Regions from separate parts of the Pseudanabaena sp. Chao 1811 genome, predicted to be linked through region 1. Evidence: riboswitches for the same ligand, from Rfam matches in the RefSeq annotation. Region 1 holds a riboswitch; the other holds the start of a gene.
The links. Region 1 has a riboswitch for cobalamin ahead of NMG48_RS06995 (hypothetical protein). Riboswitches for the same ligand answer to the same signal wherever they lie in the genome.
Positions count from the first base shown of each region.

Region 2: another riboswitch for cobalamin. It lies ahead of NMG48_RS01115 (HupE/UreJ family protein); the one in region 1 lies ahead of NMG48_RS06995 (hypothetical protein).

Region 1 is NZ_CP101416.1:1,476,077-1,483,394, forward strand. Features, by position in the region: gene ileS (isoleucine--tRNA ligase) at 1-367, shown strand, start outside; gene NMG48_RS06970 (chlorophyll a/b-binding protein) at 536-745, shown strand; gene NMG48_RS06975 (chlorophyll a/b-binding protein) at 813-1,022, shown strand; gene NMG48_RS06980 (MarR family winged helix-turn-helix transcriptional regulator) at 1,214-1,672, opposite strand; gene NMG48_RS06985 (glutathione S-transferase family protein) at 1,859-2,521, shown strand; gene NMG48_RS06990 (class I SAM-dependent methyltransferase) at 2,554-3,402, opposite strand; gene NMG48_RS06995 (hypothetical protein) at 3,471-3,920, opposite strand; cobalamin riboswitch at 4,027-4,192, opposite strand; gene NMG48_RS07000 (DNA polymerase III subunit delta') at 4,233-5,180, opposite strand; gene NMG48_RS07005 (hypothetical protein) at 5,184-5,738, opposite strand; gene NMG48_RS07010 (hypothetical protein) at 5,798-6,052, opposite strand; gene hisS (histidine--tRNA ligase) at 6,518-7,318, shown strand, end outside.
Region 2 is NZ_CP101416.1:250,700-258,017, forward strand. Features, by position in the region: gene NMG48_RS01105 (cobalt-precorrin-6A reductase) at 1-129, shown strand, start outside; gene cbiE (precorrin-6y C5,15-methyltransferase (decarboxylating) subunit CbiE) at 180-1,391, opposite strand; cobalamin riboswitch at 1,511-1,694, shown strand; gene NMG48_RS01115 (HupE/UreJ family protein) at 1,718-2,392, shown strand; gene cobW (cobalamin biosynthesis protein CobW) at 2,528-3,568, shown strand; gene cobG (precorrin-3B synthase) at 3,699-5,147, shown strand; gene NMG48_RS01130 (precorrin-8X methylmutase) at 5,140-5,769, shown strand; gene cobI (precorrin-2 C(20)-methyltransferase) at 5,766-6,497, shown strand; gene NMG48_RS01140 (hypothetical protein) at 6,525-7,318, opposite strand, start outside.

The DNA.
Region 1 (7,318 bases):
GGAGTATCTCCGCGAAGTCCGTTCTGAGGTCAACAAAGTCTTGGAATCCGCCAGAACTGGCAAACTCATCGGCGCACCCCTAGAAGCGAAGGTCTTATTAGTTGCCACTGATGCAACTCAGAAGGCTTATCTAGAATCCTTAGGAGAAGATTTGCGCTATCTCTTCATCGTGTCACAGGTCGAGCTGGTCGATAGCTTACCCGATGCTGACTTTAAGGGCGAGGCTACCAATTTACAAATTGCGATCGCGAAAGCCGATGGCGAAAAGTGTCCCCGTTGCTGGAACTACTCCACCCACATCGGTGAGTCTGTCGAGCATCCGCATATTTGCGATCGCTGCGTCAGTGCATTAGCAGGTAATTTCTAAATCTAGTCACATAACACAAAGAAGGGCTTGGCAATGCCAAGCCCTTCTTTGTGCATACCTCTTTATATAGGTGCAGCTAGCCTATCATCCATGCCTTTAGCTAGATTAACATCTCGAAATATTTTGTTATATTTCTTTACATAAGGAACTAACACAGAGGTTAAAGCAATGGCTAACAGTTACAGAGTTGATGAACGCGGTGTACTCAACAACTTCGCAATTGAACCAAAGATGTATGTTGATGATACCGAGAAAGCTGGTTTTACACCTTATGCGGAATTACTAAACGGTAGACTTGCCATGATTGGTTTCGTCTCTCTCTTAATTACAGAAGCTGCAACGGGGCATGGGCTGATTTGGTTGCTGGGGAATCTATAAGTTTTGATTGGTAACAATCAAGGTATTTGAAACAAAGTAAAAAAGAATTTAAACAGAGGAAAAAACAATGACTAATAGCTACAGAGTCGATGAACGCGGTGTACTCAACAACTTCGCAATTGAACCAAAGATGTATGTTGACGATACTGAGAAAGCTGGTTTTACACCTTATGCGGAATTACTAAACGGTAGACTTGCCATGATTGGTTTCGTCTCTCTCCTAATTACAGAAGCTGCAACGGGGCATGGACTGATTTGGTTGTTGGGAAATCTATAAATATTGCCTGTTCCCAATCAAAGTGTTTAAGACAAAGTAAAAACGATTATTTAACCCTACCTTTCAGGTAGGGTTTTTTATTGGTTTGGAGATACTCCCTTCCCACTCAAGAAATAGCGGTGTGGTGCTTTGCTCCGTAATGCTATTTAATCAAAACCGAAGAATTGATTGGCGGCGCGGAGCGCCGTCAATCAATTCTTCGGTTTTATATTTAATAAGCGATCGCATATTGTCTGTAAAACTTTCGCCTCATCGTCGGAGATATGACTAGCAAAATACTCAGAAATACCCTCCGCATAAACTACCCACATCTTTTTCTGCATCTCTAAACCTGCTTCAGTTAAGACTGCATAAGTCCCACGCCGATCGCTGGGACAGGATTTTCGATAAAGCAATTCGGTTTTTTCGAGGCGATCGACTAGCCGCGTTAAATTACTACGACTTAATAGCACTTTTTCCGCTAGCTCACTCAATCGTAGGCAGTAATCAGGTGCTTCTTTAAGTGTGAGCAGTACGTCATACCACTCCAAAGGTGGCAGCTCGGCTTGAGTAAGTTTTTCGGCAATGCGATCCAACAGCTTGGTATGAACGGTCAAAAGCGATCGCCAAGCTGAATTTCGTAAAGGATCTAGGGCTGAATTTGTTGACATACTTCCAGTATCCGAAAAAATCGTTGCAATCGCAATTATCAAAATAGGCTTTATAGAGCAATCACGAAGCGATTCCTCTGTTATTTAGTTGCAATTGCAATTAAATATGCTAAATTAATTTTAGTTGCAATTGCAATTAATGTAAATACAACTATATCCAAATGTTAGCCACCCTTACAAATTGCCATGCTGCCTAAACTCAAGCTAATCAGCCATACCCTTTGTCCCTACGTGCAGCGATCGCTGATTACCGTCCTTGAAAAGCAAATTCCTTGCGATCGCGAATATATCGACCTTGCCAACAAACCCGATTGGTTTCTCAAAATTTCACCACTGGGCAGGGTTCCTTTGCTTTTAGTCGATGGCGAAGTGTTATTTGAATCAGCAGTAATCTGTGAATATCTCGATGAAATTACCCCAGACTCGTTACATCCACCAGATGCCTTAACCAAAGCCAAACATCGCTCTTGGATCGAGTTTGGTTCAAATCTACTAGCTAAAATTGCAGGATTCTATGCCGCCAAGGATCAAGAAACCTTTGAAGCAAAACGTTTAGATTTAATTGCAAATTTAGAACTACTAGAATCACAACTTAATGCAGTCCCATTTTTTGCTGGTGAAAAGTTTTCGCTGATTGATGCGGTCTATGCACCGATCTTTCGCTATTTCGTCGCCTTCGATCGCTATCAAAATTTTGTTTTTAGCGATCGCACTCCCAAGGTTAATGCATGGCGCGAAGTTCTATTACAAAGACCATCAGTTCAGCAAGCTGTTGCCGAAAATTACTACGAATTACTGGACGAGTTTCTCAAAAAGCGGAATAGCTTTTTAACAGAACTGATTAAATAGAGATTGGGCGCAAACCGCCCAATCTCTATTAGCTAGATTTTTTGCCAAAGCTGGATTTCATAGCAGAGATGCTTATGGAACAAATTAGAAGCTTGAAGCCCTTCTGTAATCAATTTCTTGATTGACTTTCCGAAGAAGTAGCGCAGAACTTTATAAATTGGTGGCACTGCGATCGCGATCAGATTGCCGATGTATGTCATTGTCGAAATCCCAAAGGTTTGGAAGCTCTGTACACAAATATCTAGAGTTGGTGCGATATGTGCGGAAATATCATCAGTCTTGACTAACTTAAATCCAGCATTCTCCATTGATTTATGCAGATCAGCATTAATCAGACAGTTAGAAAACATCCCTTCCTTATATTCAGGATCTTTCCGTAACATATCTGCTAACAGTACATAACTGCCAGATTTTGCCACCACAGCCGAACCATCGGCAATCATTTCTGGTGACATATATTGAGTGCTTTCACTAAATAGAATTAAGTCATAAGTAAGCTGGGAAGAATACTTCGCAGGAGCTTGTACAAATTCTTGGAAGGTATCGACATGGAATAACGCTTTACCATTGGTGCGTTCTAGGAAATTTGCTTGTTGCAGTGGATCGGGGGCTAATCCCTCAACTTGCAAACCCTTCTCAATCATTGCTACAGCATTATCACCATTGCCACAACCAACATCTAAGACGGTATGGATATCGGTTGGGAGAAAAGATAGAAGATGTGTTGCATAGGCTTCTTGAGCGACACGGAGCTTGGTAACAGTCAACTCATCAGTGGGGGAAGGAATAGGTTCCCAATAGCCATAGTGAAGATAGGAAGAACCTGTTAGATCTCGGTAATATTGGAGGGCAGCGTTTTGGTAGCGAATTACATTATTCATAGATTATTTAGTATAGCGGTTTTCTACATCTGCCTGTGCAAATGAATTGCAATCGTGCGATTCTCGTTCTATTTAGTTTGGGTTTCTAGGCAAGGTTGAAATTCTTCCCAACGACGACTGACTTGAACATAACAGTCAGGAGGAAAAATCTTGAGATTTTGAAACAGATTAATTTCGAGATGTTCTTCCATTTTCATCAGCAGAACAATCTCGCGATCGGGGACATAGTTTCCTACTGCTTGCACAAGTACAGAGATTAAATCTTGATCGAGGGAAAAGGCTTGAATCGAGGTAATTAATTCCTGCTCAGCAATGAATTGAGATTTGAATTGTGTTACTTCTAAACTTGCATTACTAGGGGCGATCGCTTGACGATCAATATCACAGACCACAACGCCGCGACCATATTCTAAAAAGCCTTGCCATGCCGTATAGCCAATCATCATGAGATGGTTGTGAATAAAGCTTTTTTGCCAATAGCCAAAATTTCCTTGCCAGTCGCTATCCTTAAGCTTCATTGCCAATCCTCCATGACTGCAAATTCAATTGACAAGGAAGAATGGAAGTTTTTTTCCATTCGCAAAAATATGAACTCATCATCTATGACCTCGTAGATGTAGATTTATGTGTAGTTGCGATTCGGCGGGCATTCTGACTTATTTAGCTACCGCAAAATTTACATTGCTATAGCTAAAAATTACAGTTGCGGGACAGCGTTGGACTTGCACCAAACTTTCCCCATTACTTTTAGTGACTGATCTTCACTAAAACCGAAATCTGAGTTTTGATCATAGCACTAATGGCAGAGGCGGCATTTTGCGCTGACGATGCTATATCTTGCCTGCGATTTGGAGCAATGTAACTTCCCAGACTAGTCGAGGCTGGACATATCGAGCAATTAACTCTCTGGCTTTGTCGAGGTGTTGTAATACTGATTTTGATTTTTGTTGTTCCCAAAAATAGTTTTGTAAATAATCAATTAGCCATAGCTGCAAATCCAACTCTAAATCTTTGGTGATTTGTTTGGCGATCGCCATTGCACTTTTGGCATCTTTAGGAATTTGGCGAACTGAGTTTAATAATTCGATGGGAATACTTTTAAATCTCTCAAAAGAATCGATTGCTTGTCCTGCCGAACCTTGGGCTAGAGCAACCACATCGGGCGGAATATCCGTATGTCCTTCACGGATGAGTACTTCCTGCATTTGTGCTTGATTTAGTCTAGTAAAGGGAATGCGTTGGCAACGGGAAACGAGGGTCGGCAAAATCGAGCCAGCATCTGGCACGATCAAGATAATCGTGGCATAGAGGGGTTCTTCAAGGGTTTTGAGCAGACTATTTGCCGCAGATTCTGCCATGGACTGCGCTTCTTCGATAATTACGACTGAGCGCTGACACTCAAGGGGGGCGCGACTGACAAATTCACTAATTTCTCTGATCTGCTCAATCCGAATCTGGGGCAAGGCACGCCGCTTTAATCCTGCTGCCTCTGCCTCCTTCGCCGTGAGCATTTTGCCCTTATCTAAATAGGTCGGCTCGACCCACAGTAAATCAGGATGGTTCCGATCGCTCAGTCGATTTGCCGATTTGCGATCGCCTAATAAAATTTCGGCAAAAGCTGATGCAGTTTTACTACGCCCCACCCCACTCGCCCCTGCAAATAAATAAGCGGGGGCAATGCGATCGCGTTTGATGGCAGCTTTTAATAAAGTGATTGCTTGCGATTGCCCAACGACGGTATCAAAGGGTGAGATTAATCCTGAGTTGAGAGCATTCACCGCTTAGTCATTCCACAATTCTTGTTGCGATCTCTTAGAGCTATACGACCGAGAACTCAGGCGATCGCGGCGATCCATGGATGTTTCGAGCGCGTTTAAATTACGACGGTGTAACCACCAGCGAATTGCCTCATCGACCGTTTCCGCAGGATTATTTGAGATTTCCAGCAATTCCGTGAATAATTCTGGGGAAATGGCAATTTTATAAATGTCAGATCCAGACCTAGCTTCTAGGAGATCGCTTGTATCTATCGGCATATCTTGGTTAGATTCTTGTGGATCGCTAAAAATTGGCGTATTTAGTTCATTATTACTGCTAATACTGGTTTGCTCAGCTTCTGGGTTATCTTTTGGCGAAAGAACTGCATTAAGCCGATTAGCAGCGATCGCTGCCGATGATAGATTAGGGTTTGAGTTAGGGCTATTGTCGTTGCTCATAGGTGACTTGCCTAGCTTACGCTGACTGATAGTAATGATGATGAACATCATGAGGACAAATCCAAACTGAGATAGTCCAATCATCAAGAGCAGCTTGTTTGGTGTCCAAAATTCATACATAAATTTTTGGGATCAGCTTAATTTAAGCCTTGCTAATAAGTCTTGGTTTTAAGTGGGAGTTAGTCATTCCATTCGCCGCGTGGAGGCACAACAGGATTCATGGTGAGGGGGCGAGAGCGATCAGCCTCCTTGATGGCGCGGCGTTGCAACCATTGACGGATCGCCGTATCGATCGCCTGTTCAGGATCATTAGTCACTTCACCGAGTTCAGCAAGCAAAGCAGGATCGATGTCTACACTTTTTAGTACCTCATTAAATACTGCTTCATTAGCCGCTTGGCTTGATTGCTGGTCGTTCGCGTTATCTTGTGGCATAAGGAGTCTTTAGATTAACTAGCTGAGATTAACTGGCACTATGCAGATTTTACCTAGATTTGTTACCGACTGAATGTGCAGTGCGATCGTATTCTTGCGAAACCCAAAAAAATAAGAATCGTCGTTTCTAAGTAGCTAGACATAATTAAAAAATAGAACTAAAAGCTGTGGCGCACGCTGCGCGTGCGCCACAGCTTTTAGTTCTATTTTTAACGTCAGTTTGGCGAAGGCGGAAAATGGTAAAAATCGCTAGGCGATTTTTACCATTTTCCGCCATTTGCGCGGTGCGAAGCACCGCGCAAATGGCGTTATCGAACTCACGTTATATTTAATTGCGCCCAGCTACTTATATTTCTGAGAAAGGATTGCTTTGTAAGCCTTTCTCGAAAATTGGGATTTTGATGACCAAAAACTCTGTATTCTGGAATAACATCACAGTTTGCTGTAAATCACACGTTAGTATCCATGTCTTCACTTCAGGTCACACGCGGCACTCGCGATATCCTCGCCCCCGAAATTTATTACTGGCAGCAGTTAGAGACAACTGCACGTCAAATTCTGAATCAAGCCGCCTATAACGAGATTCGCACGCCCATTTTTGAAGCTACGGAGCTATTTGCGCGGGGTATCGGTGAAGCTACAGATATTGTCGGCAAAGAGATGTATACCTTTATCGATCGCGGCGATCGCTCTTTGACTTTGCGTCCAGAGGGAACGGCGGGAGTAGCAAGATCCTATATCGAAAATAAATTATTTGCTCAAGGCGGTGTGCAGCGTCTTTGGTATATGGGCGCGATGTTTCGTTATGAACGCCCCCAAGCAGGTCGCCAGCGCCAATTTCACCAGTTAGGGGTAGAAGTATTAGGTAGCGCCGATCCCCGTGCTGATGCCGAAGTAATTGCGATCGCTAGTGATTTTTTGCAAGCTGTGGGTTTAACCGATCTCGTGGTTGATCTCAACTCGGTGGGCAGTGCGGAAGATCGGGTTGCCTATCGTCAGGCATTGGTGGACTATTTCACGCCTTTTGTAGAAGAAATTGATTCCGATTCTCGCGATCGCCTCACGCGCAATCCTTTACGAATTCTCGATAGCAAAGATAAGCGCACTCAAGAAATTTCCCAAGATGCACCGAGCATTCTCGATTATTTAAGCCCTGAATCGCAACAGCATTTTGAGAAAGTCCAAAATCTCTTAACAGATTTGAATATCGCCTATCGCATTAATCCTCGCTTAGTGCGGGGCTTAGACTACTACACCCGTACAGCC
Region 2 (7,318 bases), 1.2 Mb from region 1:
ATTATTGCCGCAAGGGAATTAGGAATTCCGATCGTGATGGTACAGCGTCCTGCAATACCTGAAGGCGAGAAAGTGACAAGTATTGAAGAAGCGATCGCTTGGTTAAACTCTCAAATAAAACCATTTTAAAAATGTTTTTATTGCCATACATTTTTTGAAAGTTTTGCTTTGCAAAACTTTCAAAAAGGCTTTATTGCTTGCCATTGTGTAACAGGACGCATCGGTTTCCATCCTAGAAAAGATCCGATCACTTCGGCACGACTGATCGAGATTTGCGTAAGCGTGCCGCCATATTTTTGTTGCCATTGAAATAGTTTTTGCTCTCCCTCAAGCGTGACAACGTTAGCAACTAAACGTCCCTGCGATCGCAAATTTGCCCAACAAGTCTCAAATAAATCTGGAACAGTCGCACCACCACCGATAAAAATCGCGTCAGGGGTGGGTAAACCCTGCAAAACTTCGGGAGCTTTGCCCTCGATAATTTTGAGGTTAGGAGTACCGAGAGCGATCGCATTTTCAGCGATGAAATGGGTGCGGGACTTTTCGATGGCGATCGCTTGACAACGGGGATGACTTCGCATCCATTCAATGCCAATGGAACCGCAACCAGCCCCAACATCCCAAAGTAATTCGCCAGCATTGGGGGCAAGGGTAGATAGGGTAATTGCTCTGACCTCGCGCTTAGTTAACTGTCCATCATGACAAAAAGCATCATCGGGCAGCCCTACCATCCGCGATAGAATTTTCGTTTCAGGATTAGGAATACATTCCACGGCGATCGCATTGAGATCAGCAAATTCGGGAAAGCTCTGAAATTGATTAGTTACAGTAGAAATAATCTGTTCTTTAGTTCCGTTGAGATGTTCTAAGACCGTAATTTTGCTATTGCTAAAATTGCGATTGCAGAGCATATTTGCCACAATTTGCGGTGTTTCTTTTCCCGAACTCAGGATTAGCAGTTTAGCATTTGGATAGATATAGGACTGTAAAAGTGAAGCAGGACGACCGCATAGGCTCAGGGTTTCCACTTCGTTCAATGACCATCCTAATCGCGCACAAATCAAACTAAAAGTAGAAGGTGAGGGAATAATCGCTATTTCCTCAATGGGAATTCTCTTTAATAAAGTTGTGCCAATGCCAAACCAAAGGGGATCGCCACTAGCTAAGACACATACTGATTTACCACGTAAATTAATGATTTGCTGAATAGTTGCCTCAATGGGCGATGCCCAAACAATTTGAGATCGCTGATCTTCTGGCAACATCGCTAAATGGCGATCGCCACCTACTAATATTTCAGCATGATCGATTAGCGATCGGGCGGATGAGCTTATTCCCCCTAAACCATCCTCACCGATACCAATAATCTTTAGCCATTTTTCACTGGTCATCGACACAATTTATAAATCTATTAAGTATTTTTTCGCAAGGCAGTCAAATTATTGTAAAGTCAAAGACTGTTCTAGTTTTAACGGGGAACAGCCGTTAACAGATGTAATTGTTTCTATGACTTGATTCTAAGCTTCTTAGCCCAAAATTCTTTTCAAAGATACAAAATTGCAAATGGGGAAAGTTTGGTGAAAGTCCAACGCTGTACCGCAACTGTAAAGGATACCTCAGTAATATCGTTTTCCTTCGGAAAACGATATTACTATTCCCAAAGTCAGGATGCCCGCTAGAGCTAGTTTAATTTGTCCATATCTGCGAGTTACAGAGTATGAATTTATCTAAGATTTTCGCTTCAGTTCAATCTAAAGCTCTAGCGATCGCCATTGGTTTTAGCCTTTTAGTAGTGGCTAGTCCCGCATCAGCACATCACGCAATGGGTGGCGGGATGCCCAGCAACTTTTTTGAAGGGTTTATGTCGGGCTTGGCTCACCCAGTGATTGGTGTCGATCACCTTGCCTTTATTGTTGCGGTTGGTTTGTTTGCCGCGCTTAAGCCCCAAGGTATTTTTATTCCCTTATCTTTTGTTTTGTCGGCAATGCTCGGCACGGGAATCCACCTGTTAGGTGTATCTCTGCCAGTAGTTGAACTCATTGTTTCCGCATCAATTTTGCTATTTGGGATTTTGATGGCAATGAAGAATAGTCCTAACCTATTAGTTATGGTGGCTCTGTCGGCAGTAGCAGGCTTGTTTCATGGCTATGCCTACGGTGAAGCAATTTTTGGCGCACAAACTACCGCTTTAGTGGCTTATTTAGTTGGCTTTACCACGATTCAATTAGTGATTTCGAGCGCAGCCTTCTTTGTCGGTCAGAAAGTCCTTAAAGGTGATTTTTCTCAAGTATCGCCTAGCCTCAAATCAGCAGGTTTAGTAATTTGCGGAATTGGTGCTGCATTTTTTGCATCAAGTCTTTCTTCTTTGATTCTCCCAGTGCCTAAGGGTTAAATCATTTTTCAAGGTAGGGGCAGTTCATGGCTTGCCCCTATTTTTGAAATTTCTATTAATAACTGATGGCTTCGGCTTCGCTTAGCCATCAGACTTATTAACAACAAGGGATTTTAAAGTTTTTTAGAGAGAATTATGGCAGCGAAAATACCTGTAACTGTGATTACTGGTTTTTTGGGTAGTGGTAAAACTACCCTCATTCGAGAACAGTTACAAAATAACCAAGGTCGGCGGATTGCCGTACTGGTGAATGAATTTGGCGAGATCGGCATTGATGGCGACTTGCTGCGTTCTTGTCGGGTGTGTGATGAAGATGGCACAGAAGTTACGCCCAATATTGTGGAATTGACCAATGGTTGTCTTTGCTGCACGGTGCAAGAGGAATTCTTGCCAACGATGCAGGAACTTCTAAAAAGACGCGATCGCATTGATTGCATTCTCATCGAAACCTCTGGCTTAGCCTTACCCAAACCCTTAATCCAAGCCTTCCGTTGGCAAGAGATTCGCAATGGCGCGACGGTTGACGGTGTGATTGCGGTAGTTGATTGCGAGGCTGTCGCTAGTGGCAAATTGGTAGGCGATCTGGATGCGATCAATGCTCAGCGTCAAGAAGATCCCAATCTCGATCATGAAACTCCGATTGAAGAATTGTTTGAAGATCAGTTAGCCTGTGCGGATTTGGTCTTATTGACGAAAACGGATTTGGTGGATGTTGAAGCTCAGAACAAAGTTCATGCTTGGCTTAAGCAGGAATTGCGGGATGGCGTTAAGGTCATTGCTTGCGATGAAGGCAAAATTAGTTCTGAAATTCTCTTAGGCTTCAATGCGGCGGTTGAGGATAATCTTGATACTCGTCCTAGCCATCATGATTCTGAAGAAGAACATGAGCATGATGATGATATTAATTCGATTAATATCGTTACCGATCGCGCCTTTGAGCCGACACAGTTACTCACATCGCTAAAACAAGCGATCGCCGATCAAGAGATCTATCGGATTAAGGGCTTTGTGAATGTCCCGAATAAGCCGATGCGAATGGTGTTACAAGGCGTAGGCGATCGCCTCGAAACATCTTACGATCGCCTATGGGCTAGTGATGAATCTCGCCAAACCCGTTTGGTATTTATCGGTCAAGGTCTAGAGCGATCGCAAATTGAAGCGGCGCTAAGTTTATAAGACCCTCACCCCCCTGCCCCCTCTCCCATTAAGGGAGAGGGGGAGAAAGAGCTTTTCTTGTTCCCCTCTCCCTTAATGGGAGAGGGGCTAGGGGTGAGGGCGCAATCTATATTTTTTGGAATTTTCTCAATTGCAATCTACAACAGCTATTTGTCCCAGTCTCTTTAATGCCACCACTGCTCAAGATGGCATTCTTTCGCGTATCCGTTTACCTGCGGGATTAATTACTTCTACACAATGCGAAGTTCTCACAGAGGTCGTCAATCAATTTGGTAATGGCGAAATCCAAATTACCAATCGCGCAAATCTGCAAATCCGCACCAGTCAAGCTTTGCCTGAAGAAGTGCTACTAGATTTCCAAGACTATGGACTTGCCTCTAGTACCGAAAGTACCGACGGTTTGCGGAATATGATGGCTAGTCCCAGCGCTGGGATTGATGTCCATGCCAAAATAAATACAATTCCATTGGTTAAAGCATGGAATTTCTATCTACTACAGCATCCTGAATTAGCGATTCTTTCTAATAAGTTCAGTATTTGCTTTGATGGCGGTGAGGCGATTAGGGTTAGTGATCGCCCCAATGATATTTGTTTGGTAGCTATTGAAACTAAAAGCGAGATTTATTTTGATTTGCATTTAGGCTTAGGCGATCGCGGCGATTCGCCAGCACCAGTCGGTGTTGTGATTCACCATAATCAAGTCTTGGAAGTTCTTGCAGCTCTAACAGAAGTTTATCGGCAATATACAGAGCAAAAGCTAGAGCAGAAGATATATTCGCGATCGCGTCCGCCTAGATTGAGGGAATTACTGCATGATTGGGGCGTGGAAAAATATCTTGATTTAGTTGAACAGCAATTAAGTTATTCATTAAGACCCTCACCCCTAGCCCCTCTCCCATTAGGGGAGAGGGGAACAAGAGCGTATGAACATTTAGGGATTCATGCACAAAAGCAATCGGGACTTTTTTATATTGGTGTGGTTGTGACCTTAGGAAGATTAACTTCGCCGCAACTCGCAGGATTAGCAAGCCTTGCTAAACAATATGGTGGTGGGGCTTTGCGGTTAACGCCTTGGCAAAACTTGCTGATTACGGATATTGCGGAAGCTGATCTTGAGCAGGTAACGCAAGAGATTTTGAACTTAGGATTGTATATTTCGGCTCATCATCCCTATGCGGCGATCGCTGCTTGTTCTGGCTATAAAGGCTGTAAGTCAGCCTTTACGGATACTCAATCTGATGCCAAGGCGATCGCCTCGCACTTAGAAAAATGTATTCAACTGGATGATCCCATTAATTTGCATGTTTCAGGTTGTGATAAATCTTGCGCTCAGCATCATGCAAGCGATATTGCGATCATCGGACAAGCCTCTGAAACTTACAAAGTTTATGTTGGTGATGGCGAGATTAATTTCGGCAGGGAACTCTATGCCGAATATGCGGCTCATGAGCTACCGCATTTAATGGAACGATTGATCAATATCTATCAAAACCAACGCCAAAATCCTGAACAGAGTTTTCGAGAATTTGTCAATCAATGTAATTTGCAAGAATTAAGGGAAGTGATCAGCCATGCTTGATTACATTCGTGATGGCAATGAAATCTATCGCAAATCCTTTGCGACGATTCGTGCTGAGGCAAATTTAGCTATCTTGCCAGAAGATTTAGAAGTGGTAGCGGTGCGGCTTATTCATTCCTGTGGGATGACCGATATTGTTAATGATCTTGCCTATTCTGAAGATGTGGTTAAAATCGGTAGAGAAGCGCTCAAAAATGGTGCAAATATTCTCTGTGACGCACAAATGGTGGCGAATGGAGTTACTCGTAAGCGCTTACCAGCAAATAATGCCGTAATTTGCACTCTCAATGAACCTGAAGTTCCCGACCTAGCTAAACAAATCGGTAATACGAGATCGGCGGCGGCGATGGAACTGTGGCGATCGCATATTGAGGGATCGATTGTGGCGATCGGTAATGCGCCTACAGCGTTATTTCGACTCTTAGAATTGCTTGATGACGGTTTTCCGAAGCCAGCCGTTATACTAGGATTCCCCGTTGGTTTTGTCGGTGCGATCGAGTCAAAAGCAGCTTTAGCGGAAAATAGTCGTGGTGTCCCCTTTTTGACCATTCACGGTCGGCGTGGGGGAAGTGCGATGTGCGCCGCCGCCTTGAATGCCTTAGCGATGGAGAATGAGCTATGAACCCCGTTGAACCAATTGAGAATGAAGTCAAAAAAGGAAATTTATATGGACTAGGCATTGGGCCTGGCGATCCAGAGCTATTGACCATTAAGGCGCATCGCATCTTAACCTCAGTTCCCGTAATCGCCTATCCGACGATGGAAAGCGGCAAGGTTTTTGCGAGGGCGATCGTTGCTGACTTTATCCGTCCTGACCAGATCGAAGTACCGATGCCGCTTCCCTTTAGCGTAGAAAGATCTTCACAGCCCTATTACGATATTGGCGCAGAAAAAATTGCCGAACATTTAGAAGCAGGGCGCGATGTTGCCGTGCTTTGTGAGGGCGATCCTATGCTGTACGGTTCCTTCATGTATATTTTCAAACGACTATCCGATCGCTTTCATACTGAGGTCATCCCTGGAATATCTTCCACCTTTGCCAGTGCCGCCATGCTCGGTGCGCCGCTCACTTTTCGCAATGACGTATTGAGCATTATGCCTGCAACTTTGGAAGCGGAGATTTTACGCGATCGCCTAGCGGTTGCTGATGCTGCTGTAATTATTAAACTTGGTAGGCATTTCGCCAAAATCAAAACGATTTTGCAAGAATTAAATCTGTTTGAACGCGCCTTATATATCGAACGGGCAACTTTGCCCAATCAAGTAATTAGACCGATCGCTGAAGTTGATCCCGATAACGTTCCCTATTGGGCGATCGTCATGATTCCCAGTCAAACTAATCCTCAATAAAAAAGTGGTCGCTAAGCGACCACTTTTTTAGACTTTGACTTCAGGAAATACTAGTGGCTCATTGAGGGTTTGACTCATGTTGCCAATAATCGCTTGCAAATAGACCCTTAATTGCTGGAATTTAGTCACATTTGGCTGATAGGTTCCATCGGTCTCTAGCTCAAACAACCGACCTGCGAATAGCTCACTGCTAAGAGTTGGATCTTCTAAGACGGCTCCATGTTCAGGCTCTTGCCAAGGGAAAATTCCTTCTGGCAAATCACCTTGCAAAATGCTGAGAATGCGATCGCGGCAAGCCTTAATATTGACACCCCGCATTTGTAACTGCTTCAGCAATTGGTTAGGATTGACAGATTGGGTGAGGTTGAGGCGGCAAATCTCTTGCAATAGGAAATAATCGGAATATTGCTGACGCGCCACATCATGTAAATTTGCATATAGGGGAGCAACTGCTAAACCATTGGCGACAACCGATGCACCTAAGGGATCAATCTTGGCATTAGGTAGTTTTTGGGCTAACCAACGGGACAGCAATGGGATATGCATGGTATTACCAAGGAGCAACACTTGACGCACATCTTCTCCTAAAATGCCCGCATTGCTAATAATGGCATTCAGTTCGCGATTAATGCGTTGGATAAATGGTTGCAAAATCAAGTTTTCCACTTCACGGCGTAACACCACAATCGGCTGCCCCAGCAAATCCTCATTCCAACTATCAACACTAATGTCTTGACCAAAGGTGACCTTAAGGCGATCGGCTAATTCCAACATCTGTTGACCAACATTAGAACCTAGTAAGTACTGTTGTAGGGGAATCC